Linked DNA regions of Ruegeria pomeroyi DSS-3. The main gene of each other region encodes a partner of the protein of the gene in region 2 in a complex. Links are inferred from orthologs where the notes say so. Each region holds a gene or a part of one and is shown on either strand. Other genes may lie near its edges.

The links. Proteins that work in one complex are often made in the same cells at the same time.
Region 1: the proteins of scpA (region 2) and meaB are in contact, whole or in part, in a crystal structure (PDB 8DPB), measured with the Methylorubrum extorquens proteins. The link is inferred for Ruegeria pomeroyi DSS-3 from one-to-one orthologs. Residues at the interface, in SOR27001.1 of Methylorubrum extorquens: Glu577, Glu578, Asn579, Asp580, Gly581, Arg582, Arg583, Arg585, His596, Ala604, Ser605, Ala608, Asp609, Gly611, Phe612, Asp613, Val614, Asp615, Ile616, Gly617, Pro618, Leu619, Glu625, Arg628, Gln629, Val631, Glu632, Asn633, Asp634, Glu661; in SOR26638.1 of Methylorubrum extorquens: Arg20, Ala21, Ala24, Arg25, Thr28, Ser32, Arg33, Arg34, His37, Thr98, Gly99, Gly100, Ser101, Ile102, Leu103, Lys106, Thr107, Ala110, Ala113, Ile114, Asp115, Arg116, Ala118, Phe119, Ile120, Arg121, Pro122, Pro124.

The regions. Positions count from the first base shown.
Region 1 is NC_003911.12:1,023,040-1,030,400, reverse strand. Bases 1,703-4,590 are described here. They hold meaB (methylmalonyl Co-A mutase-associated GTPase MeaB), read right to left. Parts: upstream 3,692-4,590; coding sequence 2,714-3,691; downstream 1,703-2,713. Other genes in these bases: hrpB (ATP-dependent helicase HrpB), read left to right, coding at 3,915-4,590; rpmB (50S ribosomal protein L28), read right to left, coding at 2,199-2,486; SPO_RS04900 (hypothetical protein), read right to left, coding at 1,703-1,998. In the rest of the region: SPO_RS04915 (NAD-dependent deacylase), read left to right, coding at 1-71; SPO_RS04910 (ornithine cyclodeaminase family protein), read left to right, coding at 68-1,072; SPO_RS04905 (copper chaperone PCu(A)C), read right to left, coding at 1,123-1,602; more of SPO_RS04900, read right to left, coding at 1,648-1,702; more of hrpB, read left to right, coding at 4,591-6,365; SPO_RS04880 (GMC family oxidoreductase), read right to left, coding at 6,408-7,361. UniProt on the Escherichia coli protein: Binds and hydrolyzes GTP. Likely functions as a G-protein chaperone that assists AdoCbl cofactor delivery to the methylmalonyl-CoA mutase (MCM) ScpA and reactivation of the enzyme during catalysis.
Region 2 is NC_003911.12:1,156,288-1,163,760, reverse strand. Bases 1,500-4,499 are described here. They hold scpA (methylmalonyl-CoA mutase), read right to left. Parts: upstream 4,065-4,499; coding sequence 1,935-4,064; downstream 1,500-1,934. Other genes in these bases: SPO_RS05600 (hypothetical protein), read right to left, coding at 4,030-4,499; SPO_RS05610 (VOC family protein), read right to left, coding at 1,500-1,805. Also shown: SPO_RS05620 (molecular chaperone DjiA), read right to left, coding at 1-671; SPO_RS05615 (GNAT family N-acetyltransferase), read right to left, coding at 712-1,206; more of SPO_RS05610, read right to left, coding at 1,203-1,499; more of SPO_RS05600, read right to left, coding at 4,500-4,962; SPO_RS05595 (DUF4174 domain-containing protein), read left to right, coding at 5,134-5,580; SPO_RS05590 (hypothetical protein), read right to left, coding at 5,597-6,118; SPO_RS05585 (acetyl-CoA carboxylase biotin carboxylase subunit), read right to left, coding at 6,123-7,473. UniProt on the Escherichia coli protein: Catalyzes the interconversion of succinyl-CoA and methylmalonyl-CoA. Could be part of a pathway that converts succinate to propionate.

The DNA.
Region 1 (7,361 bases), 130 kb from region 2 along the record:
AAACCCGGTTCGGCCCCGCCAGCCGGATCGTTCCACAATGGGTGTGCGACCTGCTGGACCAAAGGGGATGAGCGACTTTCTGATCCTGTCCGATCCCGATCTCGACACCTTGGGGATCACTACGGATGAGATTCAGACAGCGCTCGAGGCCGCGATCCGCGCACAAATCCGCGCCACCGTGCATGTGGCGCCGAAATCGGCGTTGCTGCCCGGTGACGGGCGTTATGTGATGACGACGCTGGCGACCGGAAACAGCCCGGCCCTGACCGTGGTGAAATCGGTGATGGTCAGCCCCGACAACCCGGCACGCGGGCTGCCGGGAACCGAGGGCGTTTTGCTGGTTCAGGACAGCGAGACCGGCCAGTTGCGGGCCCTGATGCAGGCGGGCTGGATCACCCGGATGCGCACCGCCGGTCTCAGCGCGCTGGTGGCGCGGCGGCTGGGTGATCCGGCGGCACGGGTGGTGGCCTTTATCGGCGCCGGCGCCCAGGCACGCGCCCATCTCGCGGCACTCTGCGATCTCTTTCCCCTGCAAAGGGCGGTGATTCTCGGGCGCGGGGCCGAGAACATCGCGCGGTTGAGCGCGGCCGCCCGCGCGCGGGGGCTGCAGGCAGAGATCGCAGACAATCCGCACCAGGCCATCGCCGACGCCGATCTGGTGGTCTCTTCGGTCACCCTCGATCATCAGATGACGCCGTTTCTGGATGCCCGCTGGCTGAAACCCGGCGCCTTTGCCAGTCTGACCGATACGGGCCTGCCCTGGCAGCCCGATGGGATGGCGGCGCTTGATCCGCTCTATATCGACGATCTGGCGCAAGAGGCTGCCAATCCCAGGCCGATGATCGACCCCGCGCGGGTAGGCGGCGATCTCGCGGCATTGCTGGGTGAAGACTTGCACAGCACAAACGTCAACCGGCACGATCCGTCGCGCCGCGCAGGGTTCCTGTTTCGCGGCCCCGCGATCGCCGATTTTGCACTGGCCGCGCTGGCCCTGCATCGCGCACAAAGCCTGGGTGCCGGTCGCGATACCGCTTGGCCAGACGCAACCAGGCCGGGCCAAAGCCCGGCCTGACGCATGGATGAGGGCTGCAGCGCAGCCTGAAGACAGGCGTGCCCCCTGGCCTAGTTCGATTTCTTCTTCATGTGGCCATGACCGCCGTCCTGGCGCTCCAGGTCGACCGGGATTTCCACCTCGATCTCGCCGGCCTTTTCAAAGACCAGCGTGACCGGCACTGTCGCGCCTTGCGCGAACGGCACCTTGATCCCCATGAACATCACATGATCGCCCCCGCGCGCAAGCGGGTGCATGCCACCGGCGGGGATCACAAAGCCTTCGGGCACATGCATCATCTTGGCCACGCCCTGCTCGTTGATCTTGTGGGTATGCAGTTCGACCCTGGCGGCGACCTCGGAGCGGGCGTCGATCAGGCGGTCGTCTTCGGCCCCGGTATTCTGGATCATCATGAAGGCGGCACCGGCTTTGGCATTGGCGCCCGAGGAGCGGGCATAGGCATCGTCGATCACAATGGTCTCACCGGCCCAGGCGGCCCCGGCAAGGGTAAGGGTGGCGGCAGCAGCCAGCAATCTGGATTTCAGCGACATGGTCTCTCTCCTTGGCATGTCTTGATCTGTCTGTATCGAAACGGGTCAGAGCAAGACCGGCGGCGCGCGCGCCGGAACGGCTGAGAGGGTACGGGTAATCAGGCTGGGTTGCGTCCGGTCCGGCGCAGGCAGAGCCAGTTGCGGCGGCGTGGGCGCCACTGCGGCATCGGGCAACAGCGCCCCAAGCAGCATCAGCGCAAAGTCCGGACAGTAATGCGGCGGGGCGGTCGGCTGCCCGTCGGCATCCACATAGAGGATGACAGGCCCGGTGCCGGTGCAGATCTCCATCTGATCGACCGCGGCGCTCATCCCGCGCGAATTGGCCAGCCCCTGACCGGTCAGCCCGACAAGCAGCGAGAGCGCAAGCGCAAGGGATATCCGCAAAGGGGTCATCATCCTGCGTCCCGATATCTGCTCTCGATACCCGCTCCGCAAGGGCAAAAGACCTCCTGCGACAGCAGGACGCCGGTCTGTCAGGGGGCCGATTTCCAAAGGAAATCGGGCCGGAAAACGTGTCGTTTTCCGGTTCCGCCCGTGAAACGAAAAACCCCGTGCGCAAGGCGCACGGGGTTCCCGAAATCAGTGGATCAGAAAAATCAGGCCGCGGCCTGCGCCTTGGCGATCTCTTTCTTGACCTTCAGCGCGGCATCGGACAGGTCCTCGTCCTTGGCCTTGGCCAGGAAGGCGTCCAGACCGCCACGGTGATCGACCGAGCGCAGGGCAGCCGCCGAGATGCGCAGCTTGACGCCGCGACCCAGGGTTTCCGACTGCAGGGTCACGTCGTTCAGGTTGGGCAGAAAACGACGGCGGGTCTTGTTGTTGGCATGGCTGACATTGTTGCCAGTCATCGGGCCTTTTCCGGTCAGTTCGCAACGGCGCGACATGGTCTCTTCCTTCGTATCTGGTGACGGGGCGAAGCATCCGTCAAATCACAAGGGGCGCAACCCGAAGTCGCGCCCGAAAACTGGTTGGATGCGTGTAGTGGGAATCGCGGCAGGGGTCAAGACGGCTGGCGCGGATTCTTTGCCCTGTCCCATGCCTCCCTGGCCGACAGGGATGGCCCGTGCCGGGCCAAGCCTGGGGCGGGGATATTTGTGGCAAGAGGAAAGCACTACCCCTCCCGCAGAAAGGCAAGCATCTGCTCGGCCGCGCTGGCGGGTGTCAGCTGTCCCTGGGCGGCGGCGGTGGACAGCCGATCCATCTCGGCCCGGGCCTGTGGTGTGTCCAGCTGTGCCAGCAGGGCATGGCGGACTTCCTGCCCGAACCAGTAGCGCGCCTGTTCGGCCCGGTTGGCCGTCCAGTGCCCGTTCTCGCGGCGCCAATCCGACAGGGCGCGCATCTCGGTCCAGGCGGCGTCCAGCCCCTGCTCCTCGACCGCCGAGACGGTGAGCGCCTTGGGAAAGCCCGGCGGGTCCTGCACCCGCTTGCGCAACAGGCGCAGTGCCCCTGCATAATCGGCACAGGTTCGGGTCGCGGTCGATTTCAGCTCACCATCCGCCTTGTTGACCAGGATCAGGTCGGCCATTTCCATGATGCCGCGTTTGACGCCCTGCAACTCGTCACCGCCGGCGGGCGCCAGCAGCAGCAGGAACAGGTCGGACAATTCGGCCACCACGGTTTCGGACTGCCCCACACCGACCGTCTCGATCAGCACCACATCGAAGCCCGCCGCCTCGCACAGGCTGACCGCCTCGCGGGTGCGGCGCGCGACCCCGCCCAGATGGCTCTGGCTGGGCGAGGGCCGGATAAAGGCGGCCCGTTCCCGCGACAACCGCTCCATCCGTGTCTTGTCACCCAGGATCGACCCGCCCGAGCGCGCCGAACTGGGGTCGACCGCCAGCACCGCCACCCGCAGCCCCTGCCCGATCAGCATCATGCCGAAGCTTTCGATGAAGGTGGATTTGCCAACGCCCGGCGTGCCCGACAGGCCGATCCTGAGCGCCTGGCGCCCGGCGCCGGCAAGATGATCCAGCAGCGACGCGGCCTGGGCGCGGTGATCGTCCCGCCGGCTCTCGACCAGCGTGATCGCCCGCGCCAGCGCACGGCGGTCGCCCGAAAGTATCCTATCGCCAAGCTGTGTGATATCCATGCCGGTCCTCGCGAATTTTGCCCTGCATGACGGAGCGCGCCCCGGTTTGTCCAGAGCCGACCCACCGGATGCGCCGGATTGTCCCTCTATCGCCCCCCGGAAGCCCCGCCGCTGCCCCTGCTGCTTCTTTCTGGTCTTAAATACTCAAAGGCGCCACCGCTCCTCATCCGGAACCGCCCGATTGGCTCTGGACCTGCCCCCGCCGCTTTGGCGATAAGGCGGCATGACCCGGTTGCCCATCGACGACGCCCTGCCAGACCTCATCTCCGCGCTGCGGGCGCAGGGGCGCGCCGTGCTGCAGGCCCCGCCCGGCGCGGGCAAGACCACACGGGTGCCGCTGGCCCTGCTCTCGGCTGGCCTGACCAATGGCCGCATCGTGATGCTGGAACCGCGCCGCCTGGCCGCGCGCGCCGCCGCCGAGCGGATGGCCGAGACGCTGGGTGAACCGGTGGGCCAGACCGTGGGCTATCGCATCCGGGGCGAGGCGAAACGGACGAACGCCACCCGCATCGAGGTGGTGACCGAAGGCATCCTGACCCGCATGCTGCAAGCCGAGCCCGATCTGCCCGGCATCGGCGCGGTGATCTTCGACGAGTTTCACGAACGCTCGCTCAATGCCGATCTGGGCCTGGCGCTGTGTCTCGAAGTGACCGAGGCGCTGCGCGACGACCTGATCCTGCTGGCGATGTCGGCCACGCTCGACGCCGGGCCGGTGGCGGCGCTGATGGATGCGCCGATGGTCACCTCTCAAGGCCGCGCCTATCCGGTCGAGACCCGCTGGCTCGACCACCCGCTGGGGCCGCGCGCCCGCCGGGTCGAGGCGCTGGCCGACCTGGTCGCAAAGGCCGAGGCCGAGACCCGCGATCTGGGGGGCAGCCTGCTCGTCTTTCTGCCCGGCGAGGGGGAAATCCGCCGCGCCCAAACGCTGCTCTCGGCGCGCCTGCCCGACAGCTGCACCCTGCGGCCCCTGTTCGGCGCCATGCCCTTTGCCGCGCAACGCGCCGCCATCCGGCCCGCAACCGAAGGGCGCAATGTGGTGCTGGCGACCTCGATCGCTGAAACATCGCTGACCATCCCCGATGTCCGGGTGGTGGTCGATATGGGACAGGCGCGGCGGGCGCGCTTCGACCCCGGCTCGGGCATGACCCGGCTGGTCACCGAACGGGTCACCCGGGCCGAGGCGACCCAGCGCGCAGGCCGCGCGGGACGTGTGGCCGAGGGCATCTGCTACCGCCTCTGGACGCGCGGAGAAGAGGGCGCGCTTGCTGCCTTCCCCCCTGCCGAGATCGAGGCGGCGGACCTGACCGGTCTTGCGCTGGAACTGGCGCTCTGGGGGGCGGAACCGGGCGCGCTGGGTTTCGTGACGCAGCCGCCCGAAACGGCACTGGCCGAGGCCCGCGCACTGCTGGGATTCCTGGGCGCGATCGATGCGCAGGGCCGGATCACCGATCACGGACGGGTCTTGGCCGCACTCCCCCTGCATCCACGGCTGGGACACATGCTGGCGCTTGCGGGGCGCGAGGCCGCCCCGCTGGCGGCGCTGATGGCCGAACGCGATCCCCTGCGCGGCGCGCCCGCCGATCTAGACCTGCGGCTCGCGGCACTGCGCGACCCGTCCCGGTTCCGGCGCGAACGCCCCTACGAGGTCAACATGGGCGTGCTCGACCGGATCAGGGCCGAGGCGCGGCGGTTGGAAAAACAGGCGAAGACGCCCGCAGGGCGGATGAGCCCCGCGGCTATGGCGGCGCTCGCCTATCCCGACCGGATCGGCCAGCGCCGCAAGGGCGAGGCCCCCCGTTTCGTCCTGTCGGGCGGCAAGGGCGCGGCGCTCGACCCGGGCGAGGCACTGGCCAACACACCCTATCTGGTCGCAATCGACACCGACGGCGACCCGCGCGAGGCCCGTATCCGCATGGCGGCGCGGATCACCGAAGGTGAACTGCGCGAGCTCTTTGCCGACCAGATCACCCGGAACGACCTTTGCGAATGGTCCCGGCGCGAGCGCCGGGTCATCGCCCGGCACCAGGAGCGACTGGGCGCCATCACCCTGAGCGACCGGATCTGGAAAGAGGTGCCCGACGAGGCTGTTGCGCGCGCCATGCTCGACGGGGTGCGTGATTTGGGCCTCAGGCTCAGCGCCCCCGCCGCCCGGCTGGCGCGGCGGGTGGAACTTGTACGGGCCAGCGGCGCCGATCTGCCGGATTTCTCCGAGCCTGGGCTGATGGGCACGATCGAGGACTGGCTGCAGCCGATGCTGCAGGGGGTCCGTAGCGCCGAGGACTGGAAACGCTTCGACCTGCTGCCCGCGCTCAAGGCGCGGCTCGACTGGGGCCAGAGCCAGGAGTTGGAGACGCGCGCGCCCGGGGCCTTCATCACGCCGCTGGGGCGCAAGGTGCCGATCGATTACGAACGCGAGGTCCCGGAAATCTCGGTGCGCCTGCAAGAAATGTTCGGCGTCACGCAGCATCCGATGGTGGCGGGCGTGCCGCTCAAGATCACGCTGCTCTCGCCCGCTCAGCGCCCGATCCAGATCACCCGCGACCTGCCGGGATTCTGGGATGGCTCCTATGCCGATGTGCGCAAGGACATGCGCGCGCAATACCCCAAACATCCCTGGCCCGAAGACCCGCGCGAGGCCGATCCGACGCTCAGGGCCAAACCGCGCAAAGGGTGAGGCCCGGGCAGAGATTTTTCGTCGAAAAATCTCGCGCCTGCCTTAGAGCGCGCGGATCATCTCAGCGGCCTTTTCGGCGATCATGATGACCGGAGAGGCGGTGTTGCCGCTGACGATCTTCGGCATGATCGAGGCGTCGACCACCCGCAGACCGGCCAGCCCGTGCACGCGCAAATCCGGGGCGACCACCGCCATGGGGTCGTTACCCATTTTGCAGGTGCCCACCGGGTGAAAGATCGTGGTGGCGATGTTGCCCGCCTCGCGCAGCAGATCGGCATCGCTGGCGATCTGCGGGCCGGGCAGGAATTCCTGCGGCGCATAGGGCGCGAGCGCGCGCGCCGTCATTATCCGGCGGGCCTGTTTCACGGCCGCCACCGCGACCTGCTGGTCGCGCGGGGCGCTCAGATAGTTGAGCCGGATATGCGGCTGCGGTCCGGTCTTGGCGCTGGTGATATGGCAATCGCCGACGCTTTCGGGACGCAGGTTGCAAACCGAAACGGTGATGGCCGGGAAGGCATGCAGCGGGTCGCCCAGGCGGTCGGTGGACAGCGGTTGCACATGGTATTCCAGGTCCGGCGTTTCCAGCGCAGGGTCGGATTTGGTGAACATGCCGAACTGGCTGGGCGCCATGCTAAGCGGGCCCGAGCGGGTCAGTGCATATTTCAGCGCGATGCCGATGCGGCCGGTCAGCGAATTGGCCGTCTCGTTCAGGGTCGGCGTGTTCGAGACCTTGAACGCGGTGCGGATCTGCAGATGATCTTGCAGGTTCTCGCCAACGCCCGGCAGGTCATGCACCGGGGCGATGCCCAGCGCCGAGAGGCGGTCGGGCTGGCCGATACCGGACAGCTCCATCAGCTTGGGCGAGTTGATGGCGCCCGCGGCAAGCAGCACCTCGGCCCGGGCGGTGGCAGTCCGATCCTGCCCGCCATGTCGAAACGCTACCCCGGTGACACGCTTCCCGTCGAGGATCAGCCGCTGCGTCTCGGCCCGGGTCAG
Region 2 (7,473 bases):
GCGCCGTTGAGCTCGTCCCAGGCGCGGTTGATGTCGATCATCTTCTTCTCGGCCAGGCGGATCGCCTCTTCGGGCACGCCGCGCGCCATCATCGCGTCCGGATGTGTCTCGCGAACCAGATTGCGCCAGACCTTGCGGATCTCGGGCATCGGCATGTCGGGCGACACCCCCAGCACCGTATAGGGATCCTTGGGCGCATCGGGCACGAAGCGGGCCCGCAGGGCATGGAACTGGCGGTCGGTCTGGCCAAAGATCTGCGCCACCTCTTCCAGGAACTCGTTCTCGCCCGGATGATAGAACCCGTCGGCCATGGCGATGTGAAACAGCCCCTCCATCAGGTCACACAGCACGGTGCTGTCCTCGGCGAACATGCCTTTGATCTTGCGGGCGTAATCCTGATAGCCGGCGACATCGGTACGGGCCATGTCAAAGACCCGCGCCGCGCCCGCCTCATCCGCGCGGGCGATCTGGAACACCTCGCGAAAGGCGGTCACCTCGTCGCGGGTGACCCGGCCATCGGCCTTGGCCATCTTGGCGCCCAGCGCGATGACGGCAATGGCAAAGGCCACCGATTTCTCGGGCGGCGTGCGCAGGCGTTCGAACACGGCGCTCAGGCTTTCGCCCTGCGCCAGCGCGCTCAGCGCGTCGGTTATGCGGGTCCAGAGTGACATGGCGCCACACTAGCGCCTTCGCCCGGCGGTGTCAGGTGCGTCAATTTGGGTCGGCGTCCAGAATTTTCTGCATCAGGACCAGGTCGAGCCAACGCCCCTCCTTGCGTCCGACCTGCGGCAGGCGCCCCACCTCGGCAAAGCCTAATGCACGGTGAAACGCCACAGCGCCCGGATTGGCACCCGAGATACCTGCCACCAGCACATGCACCCCCTCGGCGCGGGCAACCCGCTCCAGTTCCGTCATCAGGGCGCGCCCCGCCCCCTGCCCCCGCGCGCCTGGGTCGAGCAGGATCGAATGCTCGCGGGTGCAAGCATAACCGGGCCCGGCACGAAACGGGCCATAGGTGGCAAAACCCAGAATAGCTCCCGCCGCTTCGGCCACCAGATAGGCGGGCGCGCGGGCGGCGATATCACCGGCCACAGCCTCTGGCCTGCGCAATTCGGTGGTAAAGGTCACCAGCGTGTCGCGGATGTAATGGTTGGCGATCCCGGCGATATCAGCCGCATCCAGCGCCCGCGCCGGCCGGATCTTCATGCCAGCACCCGCATCCCGTGCGGGGTGTCGATTTCGGCGCGCAGGCCCGATGGCCCGGTCTCAAACACCACGCGCTCCAGCGGCCCGCACAGCTCTGCCAGCGCCCGCGCCTCGGGATGGGTCACCACCAGCCAGCGCAACGCGCAGCCCGAGGGCGCCAGCATCGCCGCCGGATGCAGATCGCCCTGCCACTGGATCAGCGCCGGAAACCGGTCGTCATAGGGCAGCACGCCGCTTGCCGGAACCGCCATCCGCCAGCTGAGCGCACCGCGCTCCAGATCGACGATATCCCCCGCCCCCGCTGGCGCCGCGCTCAGGGCCGCCTGCAGATCGGGCACCCGGCAAATCCAGTTGCTCAGCCGAGCAGGGCCTGAAAAGCGATCCAGATCGAACCAGCGCGGCCGCTCCGGCCCCGGCGCGCCGGGGTCGATGGCAATCGCCTCCAGATAGAGCCCGTCCGCCAGGCCCAGAAGCGTGTTATGGGTGCCAAACCGCGCATGCTGACCGCCCGGTTGCATCGCCACGCCCAGCGCCGCCTCCACATGCGCCCGCGCCGCCTCCAGCGTCTCGCCCGCCACCGCGAAATGATCCAGTTCCATCACCGTCCTCCTGCCAAAGCAGAGACTGACAGCAAAAAAGCGGCAAGCCAACGCCTGCCGCTTCTTTCTGGTTCGAAATACTCCGGGGGGAGGCCGCAGGCCGGGGGGCAGCGCCCCCAGCCCCTGCCCTCAGCCCGCGCGCGCGTCGCGCACCAGCTTCAGGATATCCTGCGCCGCCTCGGGGATATTGGTGCCCGGGCCAAAGATCGCCTTGACCCCGTGATCATAGAGGAACTGGTAATCCTGCTGCGGAATGACCCCGCCGCAGATCACGATGATATCGCCGGCACCGGCCTTTCTCAGCTCTTCGACCAGTTGCGGCGCCAGCGTCTTGTGGCCCGCCGCCTGGCTGGAGATGCCGACCACATGCACATCGTTGTCGATGGCATCCTGCGCCGCCTCGGCCGGGGTCTGGAACAGCGGCCCCACATCGACGTCAAAGCCAATGTCGGCGAAGGCGGTGGCGATCACCTTGGCGCCCCGGTCATGGCCGTCCTGGCCCATCTTGACAACCAACAGACGCGGGCGGCGGCCCTCTTCCTCGGCAAAGGCCTCGATCGACTTCTGGATCGCGGCAAAGCCCTCATCGCCCTCATAGGCCGCGCCATAGACACCGGCCAGGGTCTTCACTTCGGCGCGGTGGCGGCCGAATTCCTTTTCCATCGCCATGCTGATCTCTCCTACGGATGCCCGGGCGCGGGCCGCCTCGACGGCCGCTTCAAGCAGGTTGCCGCCCTCTTTGGCGCGGCGCGTGAGTTCATCGAGTGCCGCTGCGCAAGCCGCTTCGTCGCGGCTGGCGCGAATACGCTCCAGCCGGGCGATCTGGGCGTCGCGCACCGCCATGTTGTCGACGTCGAGAATGTCGATCGGGTCTTCCTTGTCCTTGCGGTACTTGTTGACGCCGACGATCACCTCTTCGCCGCGGTCGATCATCGCCTGACGGCGGGCCGCACTTTCCTCGATCCTGAGCTTGGGCATGCCACTGGCCACGGCCTTGGTCATGCCGCCCATCTCCTCGACCTCCTGGATCAGCGCCCAGGCCTTCTCGATCAGGTCGTTGGTCAGGCTTTCGACGTAATAGGAGCCCGCCAGCGGATCGACCACCTTGGTCACGCCGGTCTCTTCCTGCAGCACCAGCTGGGTGTTGCGCGCGATGCGGGCCGAGAAATCGGTGGGCAGCGCGATCGCCTCGTCCAGCGCGTTGGTATGCAGCGACTGAGTGCCGCCCAGAACCGCGCTCATCGCCTCGTATGCGGTGCGGATCACGTTGTTATAGGGATCCTGCTCTTGCAACGATACACCAGAAGTCTGGCAATGGGTGCGCAGCATCTTGGAGCGTTCGGATTTCGCGCCGAACTCGGTCATGATGCGATGCCACAGCGTGCGCGCGGCGCGCAGCTTGGCGATTTCCATGAAGAAGTTCATGCCGATGGCAAAGAAGAAGGACAGGCGGCCTGCGAACTTGTCCACGTCCATCCCTGCCTCGATCGCGGCGCGCACATATTCGCGCCCGTCGGCCAGGGTATAGGCCAGTTCCTGCACCAGGTTCGCCCCGGCCTCTTGCATGTGATAGCCCGAGATCGAGATCGAGTTGAACTTCGGCATGTTGTCCGAGGTATAGCCGATGATGTCCGAGATGATCCGCATCGAGGGTTCGGGCGGATAGATATAGGTGTTGCGGACCATGAACTCTTTCAGAATGTCGTTCTGAATGGTCCCCGACAGCACCGATCTGTCATGGCCCTGCTCTTCGCCCGCGACGATGAAACTGGCCAGGATCGGGATCACCGCGCCGTTCATCGTCATCGAGACCGAGACCTTGTCCAGCGGGATGCCGTCGAACAGGATCTTCATGTCCTCGACGCTGTCGATGGCGACACCGGCCTTGCCCACGTCGCCCACCACCCGGGGGTGGTCGCTGTCATAGCCGCGATGGGTGGCCAGGTCGAAGGCGACCGAGACACCCTGCTGACCGGCGGCCAGGTTGCGGCGGTAAAAGGCGTTCGATTCCTCGGCGGTGGAGAAACCGGCATATTGCCGAATGGTCCAGGGGCGGCCCGCATACATGGTCGCCTTGACGCCACGGGTAAAGGGGCCAAAGCCGGGCATCCCGCCCATATGCGGCAGCTCGGCGGTGTCCGCATCGGTATAGAGCGGCTTGACGTCGATCCCTTCGAGCGTCTGCCAGGTCAGGTCTTCAACGGGGCGCCCGCGCAGCTCTTTCTCAGCCAGCGCCCGCCAATCGTCGGTCTTGCTCATTGCGTCTTCCTCTTGTCAATTCGGGTCTTGGCAGGGTTTGCCCCGCCGGTTTCTTGTTCGGATCATCCATCAGCCAGGCGAGCCCGTCAGCGCCCGCGGCTAGCCACATCAGGTCATCGGCATAGGCCTCGCGCAGGGCGGCGGCCTGGTCCGGTGCAAAGGGGGTCCAGCGGCCCTCGCCGCCGGGCAGCGCCTCGGCCAGGCGCGGCGGAAGTATCTCGCGCAGTTCCGGCAGGCGCGGCGTGGCGTTCAGCCAGTCGCGGCTATGCTCGTGCGGCGCCGGGCGACCGGTGACCGCCTCCAGCTGCGCCTCGGGGCGGCCGGCGAAAATCTCGAACGGCAGCACCCAGAGTCGGGCACCGGGCAGCGCGCAACCGATATCGGCGATCACGTCGCGCCAGCTGCGCCGGCTTTGCGCGATCCAGTCCAGCGCCACCTCTCCGGGCAGGCCAAAGCCGCGCGTCAGCCCATAGCCCAGCGCCGAGGACCACCAGAGCTCGGGCGAGCGGATGTTCAGCACCACATCGCTGATCTTGCCGTCAAAGGCCTCGCCATAGCGGGCGATGCGTTCGCCCGCGTCCGGGTACAGCTCGGCCTGACGCAGGTTCTGCCGCATCGAGCCCAGCATGTTCTCGTCACTGACCACCAGCCGCCGGGTGCCGCCCAGCGCGGTGCGTGCCAGGTTCAGCCGCACCCGCCCCACCGCGCGGCGGCGCAGGTCGCGCCCGGTGGCGGGGCCGGGCGTGGGCAGCAGGCCGCGAAACAGCCCGTTGCGCGTCCGCCGTGGCCCCCAGAATCCGGTGCCATCGGCGGCCAGCCGGTCGGCATTCTGGCGAAGGTAATGCTGAAATGTCGTGGTCGCGCAGCGATGCGCGCCGATATGCAGGATAACGTCCATGGCGCAGCCTTTCTTGCGGGCCCTCAGGACCCGGTGGGAGCGGGAATGTACCTTCACAGTCATGCCCAACCCCTGACGAAGCCATTAACGTTAAACTTTTTGCATCCCGCGCCCTCGCAAGTGGTCGCAATCGGCGCGGCCACGGTTATATTGAAGCGGACAGGAGACCATATGAAACCCCTATTCGCCTTTGTTTTCCTTGCCTTTCTCCCGCTTGCCGGCTGGGCTGCCGATGCCACCCAGCCCGAGCAGGACGCGCTGATCCGGCCCGCCGGTGACAGCGATTTGAGCGAATTTTTATGGATAAAACGGCCCATCGTGATCTTTGCCGATACCGAGGCCGATCCCAGGTTCCAGCAGCAGATCGAGATGCTGCGCGCAGGCGCGGCCATGCTGGAAGAGCGTGACGTGGTGGTGCTGACCGATACCGATCCGGCCGCCCGCGCGCCGGCGCGCCAGAAACTGCGCCCGCGCGGCTTTGCCCTGGTGCTGATCGACAAGGACGGCGGCGTCAAGCTGCGCAAACCAACCCCGTGGAGCGTGCGCGAGCTGACCCGCTCGATCGACAAGATGCCCACCCGCGAACAGGAAATCCGCGACCGGCGCGGGCTGGATTGAGGCACGCGCGCCGCCATCACACATCCCCCCGGGCAAAGAAGACCTGTCGCCGATCCCGGTCCAGGATCACCAGAGCGTTGTTGTCGGGGGCAAAGATCAGCAGCGCGGCGGGAGAGTGCAGCGCGCTCAGATAGGCCGATTTGGTGGCCTCGTCCATGCAGGCGCGCGCGCTGAGGCCCGAGGCCAGGATGCCCAAACCCTTGGGCAGATCCGCCGACATCACCGCCTGCGAGACCTGATCGGGCGTCTCGCCCTCAAGGTCAAAGGCAACGATGGCCTCGCGCGACAGTGCCGCCAACCCGTCGCGCAGGGTCGAAACCGTGCGCACCTTGGTTTGCAGGATATCGGCCGGGGTGGCGAACACCCCGGCGGTGCATTCCAGCTTGGACTCGAAATAGAGCGTGTCGCCCAGCGGCATCCAGCCGCCGAGCTGGGCACGCACCTCGGCCTCGCGGTCCAGCGCACAGGCCGCCAGCCCGATCAGGGCCAGCACCGCGAGCGGCCGCGAGGCGCGAGGATATGTGCGTGCCCCGAACATGGGGTTATTCGAACTCCATGATCACGTCGTCAACGGCCAGGCTGTTGCCGGCGCTGGCATTGATCTTGGCGACCACGCCCTTTTTCTCGGCGCGCAGGATGTTTTCCATCTTCATCGCCTCGATGGTGCACAGCGCCTGGCCCTCCTGAACCTCCTGGCCCACTTCGACATCGACCTTCACGATCAGGCCGGGCATCGGGCAGAGCAGCATTTTCGAGGTGTCTGGCGGCAGTTTCTCGGGCATCAGGCGCGCCAGTTCCGCCTGACGCGGGGTGCGCACATGCACCTTCAGGTCGGCGCCCCGGGTGCGGATACGGAACCCGCCCGAGATCTTGCCCACCTTCAGCACCAGCGGCGCGCCGTCCACCATCAGGTTGGCCAGCTGGTCCCCCGGAGTCCAGTCGCTGGTCACCCGCATCGAACTGCCATCGTCAAAGCTGACGGTCGATCCGTCGTGATCGGCGGCGATGGTGACCGGGAAGTCGGCGCCTTGCAGCGTGACCACCCATTCGGTGCCCACCCGACGCTCGTGATTGTCCATCCGGCCCGACACCCGGGTGCGGCGGATCTCGGCGACACGGTGCATCGCGGCGGCGGCAGCGGCCACCCGGCGCAGATCGGTCTCGGGCAGGTTCACCCCTTCGAAGCCTTCGGGATATTCCTCGGCGATAAAGGCGGTGGTCATGTCGCCCGAAATGAATTTCGGGTGGTCCATCACGGCGCTGAGGAACGGCAGGTTGTGACCGATGCCTTCGACCTCGAAACTGTCGAGCGCGATGCGCATCGCCTCGATCGCAGCGGCACGGGTCGGTGCCCAGGTGCAGAGCTTGGCGATCATCGGATCATAATACATGCTGATCTCACCGCCCTCATAGACGCCGGTATCGTTGCGCACAGCCGCCTCGCCCGAGGGCGCATCCCCCTGCCATTTGCCATTGACCAGCAACGGGCCAGCGGCGGTTTCCGCCGGCGGGCGGTAACGGGTCAGACGGCCGATCGAGGGCAGGAAGCCGCGATAGGGATCCTCGGCATAAAGCCGGTTCTCGATGGCCCAGCCGGTCAGTTTCACATCACCCTGGGTGATACTCAGCGGTTCGCCCGCGGCAACCCGGATCATCTGTTCCACCAGATCGACGCCGGTGATCAGCTCGGTCACCGGGTGTTCCACCTGCAGGCGGGTGTTCATTTCCAGGAAGTAGAAGTTCTTCTGCCCGTCGACGATGAACTCGACGGTGCCCGCGCTGGCATAGCCGACGGCCTTGGCCAGGGCCACGGCCTGTTCGCCCATGGCGCGGCGGGTGGCCTCGTCGAGGAAGGGGCTGGGCGCCTCTTCGACGACCTTCTGGTTGCGGCGC